DNA from 4 places in the Thioalbus denitrificans genome. Region 3 is predicted to be linked to each of the others. Evidence: predicted binding sites of a transcription regulator. Region 3 holds the regulator's gene; each other region holds the start of a gene.
The links. The regulator sigma-54, encoded in region 3, starts transcription at its own class of promoters, with help from an activator protein. The targets are predictions, from matches to a motif close to TGGCANGNTNCNTGCTT.
Positions count from the first base shown of each region.

Region 1: urtA (urea ABC transporter substrate-binding protein) is a predicted target of sigma-54. The motif match lies at 1,470-1,486, and genes of this name have one in related genera.
Region 2: DFQ59_RS03770 (pilin) is a predicted target of sigma-54. The motif match lies at 1,157-1,173, and genes of this name have one in related genera.
Region 4: nifE (nitrogenase iron-molybdenum cofactor biosynthesis protein NifE) is a predicted target of sigma-54. The motif match lies at 1,633-1,649, and genes of this name have one in related genera.

Region 1 is NZ_QPJY01000012.1:9,030-12,324, forward strand. It holds gene urtA (urea ABC transporter substrate-binding protein) at 104-1,405, opposite strand; gene ureG (urease accessory protein UreG) at 1,712-2,332, opposite strand; gene DFQ59_RS16910 (urease accessory protein UreF) at 2,370-3,077, opposite strand; gene ureE (urease accessory protein UreE) at 3,061-3,295, opposite strand, start outside.
Region 2 is NZ_QPJY01000001.1:795,137-798,431, reverse strand. It holds tRNA gene DFQ59_RS03780 (tRNA-Thr) at 1-38, opposite strand, end outside; gene DFQ59_RS03775 (Fur family transcriptional regulator) at 477-908, opposite strand; gene DFQ59_RS03770 (pilin) at 1,253-1,693, shown strand; gene DFQ59_RS19435 (hypothetical protein) at 1,799-3,295, shown strand, end outside.
Region 3 is NZ_QPJY01000003.1:53,661-56,955, forward strand. It holds gene lptB (LPS export ABC transporter ATP-binding protein) at 1-566, shown strand, start outside; gene DFQ59_RS08535 (RNA polymerase factor sigma-54) at 703-2,154, shown strand; gene hpf (ribosome hibernation-promoting factor, HPF/YfiA family) at 2,172-2,483, shown strand; gene ptsN (PTS IIA-like nitrogen regulatory protein PtsN) at 2,638-3,135, shown strand; gene hprK (HPr(Ser) kinase/phosphatase) at 3,101-3,295, shown strand, end outside.
Region 4 is NZ_QPJY01000002.1:397,579-400,873, reverse strand. It holds gene nifN (nitrogenase iron-molybdenum cofactor biosynthesis protein NifN) at 1-212, opposite strand, end outside; gene nifE (nitrogenase iron-molybdenum cofactor biosynthesis protein NifE) at 205-1,596, opposite strand; gene DFQ59_RS06315 (hypothetical protein) at 1,816-2,757, opposite strand; gene DFQ59_RS06310 (4Fe4S-binding leucine-rich repeat protein) at 2,802-3,295, opposite strand, start outside.

The DNA of each region.
Region 1 (3,295 bases), on a different contig from region 3:
GACTTCAGCGGGAATCACCGCCGGAAAGGGATCCTCCGGCCACCGCTCAACCAGCGCCGGAACAGGGAACGGACGCCCTCCCTGGCGTCCGCAGGGCGCCGGATCAGTAGTTCTGGCCCGAGCACTCCTTGGTGACGGTGTTGTAGTTGCCGCAGGAGACGGGCGGCGTCCAGTCGGCGATGATGTCCTTGCTGCCGGGCAGGAAGTCGGACCAGGCGTCGCCGGGAACCTCGGCGTCGGTCTCCCAGACCACCGCGAACTGGCCGTCATCCTGGATCTCGCCGATGAGCACCGGCTTGGTGACGTGGTGGTTCTTCAGCATCACCGCCTTGCCGCCGGTGAGGTTGGGCGTCTCCAGGCCGATGATGGCCTCGGCCACCTTGTCGGTATCGGTGCTGCCGGCCTTCTCCACCGCCTTCACCCACAGGTTGAAGCCGATGTAGTGGGCCTCCATGGGGTCGTTGGTGACGCGCTTGTCGCTCTTGATGAAGGTGTGCCACTGCTTGATGAAGGCGTCGTTCTCAGGCGTATCGACGCTCATGAAGTAGTTCCAGGCGGCGAGGTGGCCCACCAGCGGCCGGGTGTCGATGCCCGAGAGCTCCTCCTCGCCCACGGAGAAGGCCACCACCGGGATCTCCTCGGCGGAGATGCCCTGGTTGCCGAGCTCCTTGTAGAAGGGGACGTTGGCGTCGCCGTTGATGGTGGAGACCACGGCGGTCTTCTTGCCGGCGGAGCCGAACTTCTTGATGTCGGAGACGATGCTCTGCCAGTCGGAGTGGCCGAAGGGGGTGTAGTTGATCATGATGTCCGCATCGGCAACACCCTTCGCCTTCAGGTAGGCCTCGAGAATCTTGTTGGTGGTGCGCGGGTAGACGTAGTCGGTGCCGGCCAGCACCCAGCGCTCCACACCCACGTCGTTCATCAGGTAGTCCACCGCGGGAATGGCCTGCTGGTTCGGCGCCGCGCCGGTGTAGAAGACGTTCCTGGAGGACTCCTCGCCCTCGTACTGCACCGGGTAGAAGAGCAGTCCGTTGAGCTCCTCCACCACCGGCAGCACGGACTTGCGCGATACCGAGGTCCAGCAGCCGAAGATGGCGGCCACCTTGTCCTGCTGGATCAGCTCGCGGGTCTTCTCGGCGAACAGCGGCCAGTCGGAGGCGGGGTCCACCACCACCGGCTCGAGCTGCTTGCCCAGCAGTCCGCCCTTCTTGTTCTGCTCATCGATGAGCATCAGCATGGTGTCCTTCAGGGTGGTCTCGCTGATGGCCATGGTGCCGGAGAGCGAGTGGAGAATGCCCACCTTGATGGTGTCGGCGGCCTGGGCCATCTGCAGGCCCAGGCCCAGGACCGCGGCCGAACAGGCCAGTGCGGTGCGCTTGAGCAGCGTGCGGTTGTTTCTCTTCATGTAACCCCCATACCGGTGTGTGGTCGTTGGTGAAGCAGCCGGGTCGTGCCCGTCGCAAACGGGATTGCATGCACCATGCCAATCGGCAGGCGGGCGGCCGCAACCCGCGCGGATGCGCCGGAACCGGGCCCCGCCCGTGCCGCAACGGCACCCGCTGCACCGCCGCCGTGCATCCGCGCGGTGCACGCATCGGGCTGGTGCGCGCGCACCGCACCCCCACGGTGCGGCCCTGCTCCGCCCGCACCAGTACCGCGCATAAAAAAACCGCGCCTTCGCGGGCGCGGCTGCGGGCGACGGGATGGCGGCTCAGGCCGCCTGTTCCAGCAGACCCTGGCGGACGATGAACTCCACCACCGCCTCCAGCCCCGTGCCGGTCTTGAGGTTGGTGAAGACGAAGGGTCGCTCGCCGCGCATGCGCCGCGCGTCCCGGTCCATCACCTCCAGGGAGGCGCCGACGTAGGGGGCGAGATCGATCTTGTTGATCACCAGCAGGTCCGAGCGGGTGATGCCGGGCCCGCCCTTGCGCGGAATCTTGTCGCCGGCGGAGACGTCGATCACATAGATCGTCAGGTCCGAGAGCTCGGGGCTGAAGGTGGCGCTCAGGTTGTCGCCGCCGCTCTCCACCAGCACCAGGTCGAGCTGCGGGAAGCGCCGCCCCAGTTCGGCCACCGCGGCCAGGTTCATGGAGGCGTCCTCGCGGATGGCGGTGTGGGGACAGCCGCCGGTCTCCACGCCGATGATGCGCTCGGACTCCAGGGCCTCGTGACGAATGAGGAACTCCGCGTCCTCGCGCGTATAGATGTCGTTGGTCACCACCGCGATCTCGAACCGCTCGCGCAGGACCCGGCACAGGGCCGCCAGCAGCGCCGTCTTGCCGGAACCCACCGGGCCGCCCACGCCAACCCGCAATGTCTGCCTGTTTTCCACCGTGTCGTCCTCCACTTCGATCGCGCCGCCGCTCCGATCAGGAGCGGAACAGCCGCGTGTACTGGGTCTCGTGCAGGGCACCGGCCAGGGCGAGACCCGGAGCGCCCATTCCCATCACCGCCTCATCCAGCTCCAGCCCCCGCTCCACCGCGGCCGGCATCCGCCGCTGGAGCGCCGAGAGCAGGCGCTGGGCCGCCGTCTGTCCGAGCGGTATCAGCTTGGTGGCCGCCGCCACCTGGTTCTCCGTCCACGCCCACAGCAGCCCCAGCGCGCCGCTGCGCACCGGGATGCCCCAGCTCACCGCTGCCAGGGCGAACAGGGTGGCGAAGCCGGCATCACCGCGTCCGGCCCAGGCCCGGGCCCGCTCCTCGCCCAGGTCGGCGAGCAGTCGCGCCAGGGCGGCGCCCAGGTGGCGATCCTCGGCCTGCAGCTCGGCGCTCTCGCGCACCGCCCCCAGCCAGGCGTTCCAGTATTCCACCTCCGGCTCGGCCGCTTCGCGCCAGGCCCGGTGCAGCCGGGCGAAGACCGGAACGTCGGCGCGGGCGAGGCTGTGCTCCAGCAGCCCGCCGATCCACTCGCCCGCGCTGCGCTCGTCCGTCACCCAGCCCGCCTCGACGGCCCATTCCAGCCCCTGGGAGTAGGCGAAGGCGCCCACCGGCAGCGCGGGACTGGTGAGTTGCAGCAGGCGCAGCAGGGCGGCTTCGCCGGCCACGTCCGCCGGTTCTGGCTCAGACCAGGCGCACATGCACGTAGTCGTGATTGTGCGCATGCCCGTGGCCGCCGCCGTAGGCGCCCCCCTCGGGCTCGAACGGTGCGATCTCGTTCACCACTTCCAGCCCCAGCTCGCGCAGCATGTCGTCGAGCACGTGGTCGGTTGCGTAGCGCACCCAGGCGGTCTCGATCTGCAGCGCCACGTGGCGGTTGCCGAGGTGATAGCAGGCCCGGGCCAGCAGCAGCGGATCC
Region 2 (3,295 bases), on a different contig from region 3:
TTACGAATCAGTTGCTCTACCGACTGAGCTACTCCGGCACAAGGCCGCAAAGTATAAGGTAAGGCTGGGAAAACACCAAACCACGTTCACACCCAGTGTCAAATGGAGAGTCCACCCACCGCACCCCACATCCCCCGGATGACGCGGAGCCACCTGAAACCCTCCCCGGATCCCAGTCCGCCCTTTCACCACGAAGCCACGAAGAACACGAAGGGGTGTATTGCCGGAGATCTGTATCCGGCCGGACGAACCCGGCCTTGGAATGAGCGCCACAGGCCACCGGCCACCGGTTCGTAGGTGCAAGATTCATCTGCACAACAGCATCGAACAGGGCGCCTCGTCCGGCCGGCTGAATCCAGCCCTACGGCCGCAGGGAATGGAGGACCTTGAACCAACCCCGGAGGGGCGGATTCCTCTGCCAACTCACCCGCCAGAGCGAAGCCACCTCCTCGATACCCGAAACCAGGAACTCGCCGCTAGTCCTTGTTACGCACCCGCACGATGACATCCACGGCCACCGCCTCCGTGCCCTCCGGTGGCGTGGGCAGGCCGGGCATGGTCATGGTGTGCCCGGGGATATCGGTCAGCTCGCCCGTATCCACATTGAAGTAGTGTTGGTGAGCACTCACATTGGAGTCGTAGAAGACCTTGGAGGGATCGACGATGACCTCGCGCACCAGCCCCTTGCGGGCAAAGAGGCCGAGGGTGTTGTAGACCGTCGCCTTCGAAACCAGGGCCTGGCCCTGGTTGACCTCCAGCAACACCTGCTCCGCCGACATGTGCTGCGGACGTGCGAGCAGAATTTGGGCGATCTCGAGCCGCTGCTGGGTGGGGTTGATGCCGTGGTGCCTCAGGAGCCCCATCAGGTCGGGGGCCGGCACGGGCTGTGAATTCGTTAACGTTCCCATGGTGTTACAGTATACGTACACGGTTTAGACAAAGTCTATCCCGTGAGCGCGGAATCAGGAGACAGGCAAGGTGACACATCGCGTCACTTTCTAACGCTGCAGGTCACGAGCAATTACTGGCCGGAAGGGAAAAACCAGCCCACATGAGGGTTTCTCGTCTTGACAGGAGTGTGAGACAGTCTACATATTCACCTAACATCATCTGCTTACAATAACAATCAGCGACAATGCTTTAGATTGATGCTTCCTGGCATGCATCCTGCTTCATCAGGAATACAAGGGCATCATCCCGGCAACAAAGAAGACCATCGTTTCCCGCTCAGAGAACAGCAAGGAGAATCACCATGAAGCGCACCCAGCAGGGCTTCACCCTCATCGAACTCATGATCGTGGTGGCCATCGTCGGCATCCTCGCCGCCATCGCCATCCCGGCCTATCAGGACTACATCGCCCGCTCGAAAGTGTCCGAGGGTCTGGCGTCCCTGGCCGAGGCAAAGACCACAGTAGCCGAGTACTACTCCACCAACGGCACCCTGGCCGCCAGCTCTGTCTCAATCGGCATTGATACGGGACGCACCACCCCCTATACCAGCGGCATGACCTGGAGCAACGCCGCTCAGCCTGTCGTGGGCGTGTTCCTGACCAACATCAACACTGCCGTCAACGGGACCCGGGTACAGTTGACCGGCACCCGCGACTCCGCGCGCAAGGATATCGAGTGGTCCTGCAGCAACTCCGGCGCTATTGCGGATCAGAAATATTACCCCTCCAACTGCCGCAACTGATCCGTGTCGTTCTTCGCGACAAGGAACAAGGTTCCAAGTTGATGAAAACGCCCACTTCGGTGGGCGTTTTCTTTTGCTGTATGAATATCTTCCATGCAATCACCCATGCAAGACGCTTCGGATAGGGTTTTTATCGGATCGCTTTTCTTTGTCTGCCTCGTCACCATATATATTTATTGGATCGGGTTGGGCGGCCCGTTCCTTTTGGATGACTTTTCCTCCCTTGAATTGGTCAAAAGATATTTTCCCGATCCCATAGCTGTCGCCCTCAGCCGAGCGGACCAGGCCGGGCTGCCAGGCCGCCCCGTCTCCATGCTCAGCTTCATTCTCACCGCCGAGGATTACCCGTTTGACGCCTGGAGTTTCAAGTACGTCAACCTGTGCCTGCATTTGATTACAGGCCTTTCCTGGGCGTGGCTGTTATTAATAATCTGCCGCAACTCTAACATTGCGTTCCTGAGAAAGAGCGCAAATCTTGTCGCCTTGCTTGGTTCTGCGATCTGGCTTCTCCATCCGCTGAATGTCTCAACCGTCCTCTACGTCGTTCAACGAATGACCATCCTCTCGGCGTTGTTTGTAATACTCGCCCTGATAGCTTTTGTTTATGGAAAAACGACCGCCAGCAACTCAAAATATTCTGCCGCAATTTTACTCTGGATCATATATCCGTTTCTATTGTCACTTGGCGTCTTGTCGAAAGAGAATGCAGTTCTCGGCATCCCACTGACTCTATTAATCGACTATTTCCTCATACAGTCAAACCGCACCGATGAGCCCGCTTCATTCAGGAGATGGAGACTAATCGTTGTAATACTACCGTGCGCTCTTCTTGTCATTAAAGTCTTGTCGGCCATCCCCAGCTATCTCGTCACTTATGAGATCAGGGACTTCAGCATATGGGAGCGTCTGCTGACCCAGTCAAGGGTATTGATACTATCTCTCTACAACCTAGTCATCCCAACATCTACCAGCTCCAGCATCTTTTATGACGACATAGAGATTTCTCACAGCATACTTTCGCCGGCGACCACTCTTGCGGCAATACTCTTTCTTGGGGCGCTCCTGGGCTCTTCCATTTATTTCAGAAAACGGGCCCCGATGTATGCTTTCTGTGTTCTGTGGTTTTTCATTGGCCATTTGCTCGAATCTTCATTCATACCACTCGAACTGTATTTCGAGCATAGAAACTACTTGCCAGGCATGGGCATTTCCCTATTAACCGCCAGCTCGCTTGTCTTTGCGACCAGAAATATTTCGAATTCCTACTTCATATTTATCGTCATTCTGGCAACATCTGTTTTTGCATACAGCACTCACACCAATGCAAAGACCTGGGGCGATGCCAACGCTTTGGCAATCTACAGCCTCTATGAACATCCTGATTCCGTTCGCGCCACTGAATTCTATGTAAACAGACTTACCTTTAAACACAAATACAATGAAGCAGGCAGAATCATTTCCGAGGCCCTGGACCGTGACAAGAATAATTCCGGCCTAATTCTCCTCCAGCTATACCACGAATGCCTGCACCCAGAGACTACAGGCATAAGCCCAACGGGCCTGAAAGACGCACAAATAGCACTGAACACAAGCCCCCTGAAT
Region 3 (3,295 bases):
GCTGCGACAGCGGCGCCATCACCATGGATGGAGCCGACCTGACCCGGGAGCCCATGCACATTCGCGCCCGGCGCGGCATCGGCTACCTGCCCCAGGAAGCCTCGGTATTCCGCAAGCTCACCGTCGAGCAGAACATCATGGCCATCCTGGAGCTGCGCCGGGATCTCACGCCCGGCAAGCGCCGGCGGCTCGCCGACAGCCTCATGCACGAGTTCCACGTGGGCCATCTCCACGACAATCTCGGCATCAGCCTCTCCGGCGGCGAGCGGCGGCGGGTGGAGATTGCCCGGGCGCTGGCGACCGAGCCCCGCTTCATCCTGCTGGACGAGCCCTTCGCCGGCGTGGACCCCCTCTCGGTACTCGATATCCAGCGCATCATCAGCCACCTGCGCGACCGCGGCATCGGGATCCTGATTACCGACCACAACGTCCGCGAGACCCTCGGCATCTGCGACCGCGCCTACATCATGAGCAACGGCAACGGCATCGCCCACGGCACGCCGGCCGAAATCCTCGACAACAGCCAGGTCCGGGACGTCTACCTGGGCCACGAGTTCCGCCTGTGACTTCCCGCCTCCCCGGTCGCGGGGATACCCGCGCGGCCCGTGCCCCTATCTGCACGGCATGTTATTTGCGTTACAATCCGGACATAACGACAACGGATACCGGATATCCGTTTACGCCTAGACGACGACGCGCCGTATGAAACCCTCCATTCAGCTCCGGCTGAGCCAGCAACTCACCATGACGCCGCAGCTGCAGCAGGCCATCAAGCTGCTGCAGCTCTCAGCGCTCGACCTGCAGATGGAGGTCCAGGAGGCGCTGGAGACCAATCCCATGCTGGAGCTGGCGGAGGACGAGGTCGAAGCGTCGGGTGAGGCGGAGGCGCCATCGACGTCGGGCAGCGAGGCCGAGGACCGCGACCTCGACCTCGAGCGCAACGACGCGGACATTCCCGCGGACCTCCCGGTGGACAGCGCCTGGGACGACATCTACGACGTGCCCAGCAGCAATTCCGGGCCCGACGAGGGTGACGAGCAGGAGTTCGCCAATGTCAGCCATGGGGGCGAGTCGCTCCAGGAGCACCTCCTCTGGCAGGCCAGCCTCGCCCATTTCAACGACCGCGACCTGGAACTGGCCCGGCTGCTCATCGACGCCATCGACGAACGCGGCTACCTCGGCGCCACGCTGGAGGAGCTCCTGGCCAGCCTCGACCCCGAGTTCGAGGTGGAGCTCGACGAGCTGGAGGCGGTCCTGCACCGCATCCAGACCTTCGACCCCCTCGGGGTGGGCGCCCGCAACCTGGGCGAATGCCTGTCCCTGCAGCTGCGCCAGCTGCCCGCCGCCACGCCCTGGCGCAGCGAGGCGCTGAACCTGGTGGAAAACCACCTGGAACTGCTGGGCTCCCGCGACTACGCCCAGGTCCAGCGGCGGATGAAGATCAGCGAGGACGAGCTGCGCGAGGTCATCCAGCTGATCCAGACCCTCAACCCCCGCCCCGGCAACGAGGTGGGCGGCGAGGAGCCCCAGTACGTGGTGCCGGATGTCACCGTGCGCAAGCACCGGGGCAGCTGGCTGGTGGAGCTCAACCCGGAGGCCTCCCCGCGACTGCGCGTGAACCCCAGCTACGCCGCCCTCGTGCGCCGGGCCGACAACAGCCAGGACAACAACTTCCTGCGCACCCAGTTGCAGGAGGCGCGCTGGTTCCTGAAGAGCATCCAGAGCCGCAACGAGACCCTGCTGAAGGTGGCCACCTGCATCGTGGAGCACCAGCGCGGCTTCCTGGAGCACGGCGAGGAGGCCATGAAGCCCCTCGTCCTGCACGACATCGCCGAAGCGGTGGAGATGCACGAGTCCACCATCTCCCGGGTCACCACCCAGAAGTACATGCTCACCCCCCGTGGTATCTTTGAGCTGAAATACTTCTTCTCCAGCCACGTCAGTACGGCGAGCGGAGGCGAGGCCTCCTCCACGGCGATCCGGGCGCTCATCAAGAAGCTCATCGCCGCCGAGCACCCGTCCAAGCCGCTCAGCGACAGCAAGATCGCAAAAATCCTGTCTGATCAGGGAGTCAATGTGGCACGCAGGACCATCGCAAAGTACCGCGAGGTCATGGCGATACCGCCATCAAACGAAAGAAAGCGCCTGCTATAAGGCTTAAGGAGTCAGCTATGCAGACCAACATCACCGGTCATCACGTCGACATCACCCCGGCACTGCGCGACTATGTGAACTCGAAGCTGGAGAAGGTCGAACGCCATTTCGACAACATCACCAACGTGCACGTGATCCTGGGCGTGGAGAAGCTGCGGCAGAAAGCCGAGGCCACCATCCATCTGAGCGGGGCCGAACTGTACGCCGACGCCGAGCACGATGACATGTACGCGGCCATCGATGCCCTGGTGGACAAGCTCGACCGGCAGGTGAAGAAGCACAAGGAAAAGTCCCAGGCTCACAACCACGAGAGCGCCAAGCGCGCCTGAGCCCGGAACCGGGGAGGGCTGACGGGGCCGGCGGCCCCGTCAGCCCCGTCCCGGACTCGAACCCACGACAACCGCGGCGGACCCGGACCGAGACCAGTGAGAGACGCCAGACGATTGAAATCGAACGGATCGCCCCGCACAGTGACGAATCACCATGCACCTGCGTGACATCCTGACCCTCGAACGCACCGCGACCGACGTCATCGCCGGCAGCAAGAAGCGCGCGCTGGAATTCCTCGGCGGCCTGGCGGCGACTGACGAGCCGGAGCTGGACCCCACCGAGGTGTTCGAGAGCCTCATCGCCCGCGAGCGCCTCGGCAGCACCGGCATCGGCCACGGTATCGCCATTCCCCACGGACGGCTGAAGAACAGCGACCACGTCATCGGCGCGCTGGCGCACCTGCAGGAGCCCATCGACTTCGACGCCATCGACGACAAGCCGGTGGACCTGCTGTTCGCGCTGCTGGTGCCCGAGAACGCCACCGAGGAGCACCTCGAGGTCCTGGCACGGCTGGCCCAGCTGTTCAGCGACGAAGAGGCCCGGCAACGGCTGCGCGAGGCACCCGACGCGGCAGCGCTGCTCCAGACGATCCTGAGTTACGAGGCCGCCGAAACGGATGCCCCGGACGATCAGCATACAAAACCTGTTTGAAGTCCAGCAGGAGAATCTCTGCCTCACCTGGATTGCCGGCCAGGCCGGCGGCGAACGTTCCCTGAGCCTCCCGGATCTCCCCGTGACCGGGCTCGCGGGCTTCTACAACCCGATACATCCCCACGCGATTCCCCTGCTGACCGACGCCGAGCTGGCGTGG
Region 4 (3,295 bases), on a different contig from region 3:
CTCACCTGATCCATGGCGGTGGTCTGCAGCGGAATCGGCTCGCGGAAGTGGCGCACGAAGAAGACCTTCCCGAAGGCGGTGCAGCCCTGGGAGCCGTGCAGCATGGGGATGGCCTTGTGGAAGCCGAGGAAGGCCAGCGCCGCGCCGATGGTCTGGCTGGACTTCAGCGGGCTGACGGAAAGGGCCTTGTTGCGCTTGAGGATCTCAGCCATGACGGGCACCTCCCTGCCAGGGGGCAGGCCGGCGCACGGCCTCCCAGATGGGGCTCTCGAGGGTCAGGCAGAGCTGGCGGGCCAGCTCCACCATGCCGTCGTAGCCGGCGTAGCCGAACTCCCGTTCCTGGTTGATGTCGAGGAAGGGGATGCGCGCCTTCAGCGCCGTGTACATGTTGCGCCCACCGGCGATGAGGATGTCCACGCGCTGCTCGCGCACCAGGTCGATCAGCGCCCTGGGATTGCCCTCCTCCAGCATCCTGGCGTCCGCGCCCATCAGCTCGCGGATGCGCGCCTTGTCCTCCTCCGTGGACTTCCTGGTGCCGGTGGCCACCACCTCCATGCCCAGGTCCTGCAGCGCGGAGATGACCGACCAGGACTTCACGCCTCCCGTGTAGAGCAGCACCCGCTTGCCGCGCAGGCGCTCGCGCCAGGGCTCGAGCGCAGCGAAGATGCGCGCCTCCTCGCGGGCGATGACCCCCTCGGTGCGGTGGCTGAGCTCCGGGTCGCCGATGAGGCGGGCGAAGTCGCGCAGCGCCCTGGAGACGTCGGTGACGCCGTAGAAGCTGCCCTCGAACCAGGGGGTGCCGAAGGCCTGCTGCAGCTTGCGCGCCACGTTCACCATGGCCTTGGAGCAGACCATCATGTTCACCTCCGAGCGGTGCATGGTCTGCACCTCGCGGAAGCGGGCGTCGCCGGAAAGGGTGCAGAGCACCCGCAGCCCCAGCTCGTCCAGCAGCGGCAGCACGTGCCAGAGCTCGCCGGCGATGTTGTACTCGCCGATGAGGTTGATGTCGTGCACCCGCACCCCGGGCGGCGCGACGCCCTCGGGCAGGGGATCGGGCTCGCGGCTGCCGCAGACGTACTTGACCATCGCCTCCCCGGCGATGCGGTTGCCGAGGTTCTTGGTGCCGTAGAAGCCGGCGGCATCCACCGGCACCACCGGCGTGCCCCAGCGCTCGGCGGCGGCCTTGCACACCGCCTCCACGTCGTCGCCCACCAGGGCGGGCACGCAGGTGTTGTAGACGAACACGGCGGCGGGCTCGTGGGTCTCCACCGCCTGCTTGATGGCGTGGAACAGCCGCTTCTCGCCGCGGCCCATGATCACGTCCTGCTCGGTGAGGTCGGTGGTCATGCCGATGCGGTAGAGGGTGGGGCCGCTGGAGCGGGTGCCGCGGTTGTCCCAGGAGCTGCCGGCGCAGGCGATGGAGCCGTGGACAATGTGGGCCACGTCCGCGATGGGCAGCAGGGCAATCTGGGCGCCGTCGAAGGCGCAGCCGCCGGCGGTGGCGCCGGGCTTGGGCCGGGCGCAGCCCGACTTGGACTTGTTGTTGTGGCTGCAGGCCGGTTCGTCCAGCAGTGCCGCAATGTCCTTGGGTTTCATGCAGAAATCCCCTTCAATCGTTGTCTGCAGCGAAGATTGCAATGCTCGTGCCACTGGACTTAAACCATTCCCCTCAGTGGCTTGCATCACTGTCCGCTTGTCGCAAAGGCGACAACCGGCCCGCATTGACGGGTTCTCGACAGGGATCGATCCGGCGTCGTGGCATGGGACAGGCTGCCGTCCCGGTTGCCGCCAGCGGCCGTGAATCGGGCTCTGCGCCTAGGTGCAGTAGGGGTGCGCGCTCCAGCGTCCAAGCACCTTCAGGTCCCGTGGCGGGAGGTAGTCGAAGGCGCCCATCAGGTCACGGTGCACCGCCGCGGCCAGTTCGTGGGGCACGCGACGGCTGCCGAGCATCCAGAAGTACCAGGCGAAAGGGTATCCAGCCGACCGGTCGAAGGCGTGAATCTGGTTGGCCAGCTGGGTTCCCCGGGACGGTTCCGACAAACGGAGCCGGGGAACATCCGTGTCCATGGGAATTGGCCTCACGCTGAGGCGCGTATCCCCGTAGCGGTCGACGGCGTCACGCAGGGCCAGGATCCAGTGTTCGCACAGAGGCGCATTCTCACCCGCGCTGCTCGATTTCCAGTCCGCCACGAAGCGGACCACGGGCAGATCGCTTCCATGCCGGGTTTCCAGCTCCCCCAGCAACCCGGCGGCGTCGAACAGGCGCCGGAACTGGTAGTGCCCGTTGCCGACGGAGCGGGGTTCGAGCCGGGGATACTCGAAGGGATCCAGGAACTCCCCCAGGTTGTCGGGGATCCACCCGGGGATCACAAGGGGTCGATCCACCACCTCCCTCAGTTCTTCCACCTCGAGTTGGAGGAACTCGGCAGGGCCCTCGCCGAGCCGGGCCACGAAATAGTGGGTCTGGCCATCCAGGCGGGTGGCCAGCAGCCCGTCATCCGCATAACGGGCCAGGAGGCGCAGTACATCGCCCTCCGCTTCACGCTCCGCCCACTCGCCAATGGAATCAGCCACCCGTTCGCCGTCCGCGCTCACGACACCTCCAGGCCGGTACCAGCCGCCACGGGTCAGCGCGTGATGGAACACCGGGCCCGGGCTGAGCGTATTGAGGGTCTCCACGAACGCGGGGAGGTTGGCGGGTGTCTGGTCGGCACACAGTTTCGCCAGGGACAGGGCCAGTTCGTTGCTCTGCGGCATGTTCTCCTCTCTCGTACCGGTACGCGCGCAGGGGCGGCAGGGTTTCAGGTCGCCGGGCCGGGGGCGGTGGTCCCCGGCTCCTGGTGGGCGAGCCGCCTCTTGGCGACGGTGCGGACATCCATGTCGGGATCCCGGGCCAGGGAGCCGAGCAGCCGGACGGGGGCGCGTTCCGCCACCGTCAGACGCACGCGCCAGTCGGTGTCAGCGGCCAGCCCCTCCAGCCACTCGGGCGGCATGCGTTCGGCGACCCGGCGGCGGACCTCGGCTTCGGGATCCATGCACATCAGCGGCAGGCTCTCCACCGGCAGCCGCGCGGCAACCGTCTTGCGGACTTCGCGGTCGGGGTCGCAGATGAGCCGGAACAGTCGTCCGGTCGGCAGGCGCCTGGCCAGGAATATCCGCACCTGGTAATCGGTGTCGCTGGCCATGGCCTCCAGCTGATCCGGCGCAAGACGTGCGGCAACGATGACCCGGACATCCCGGTCGGGATCCCGCATCAGGCGCTGCAGGTCCTCTTCGGGGAGGCGCCAGGCCAGTA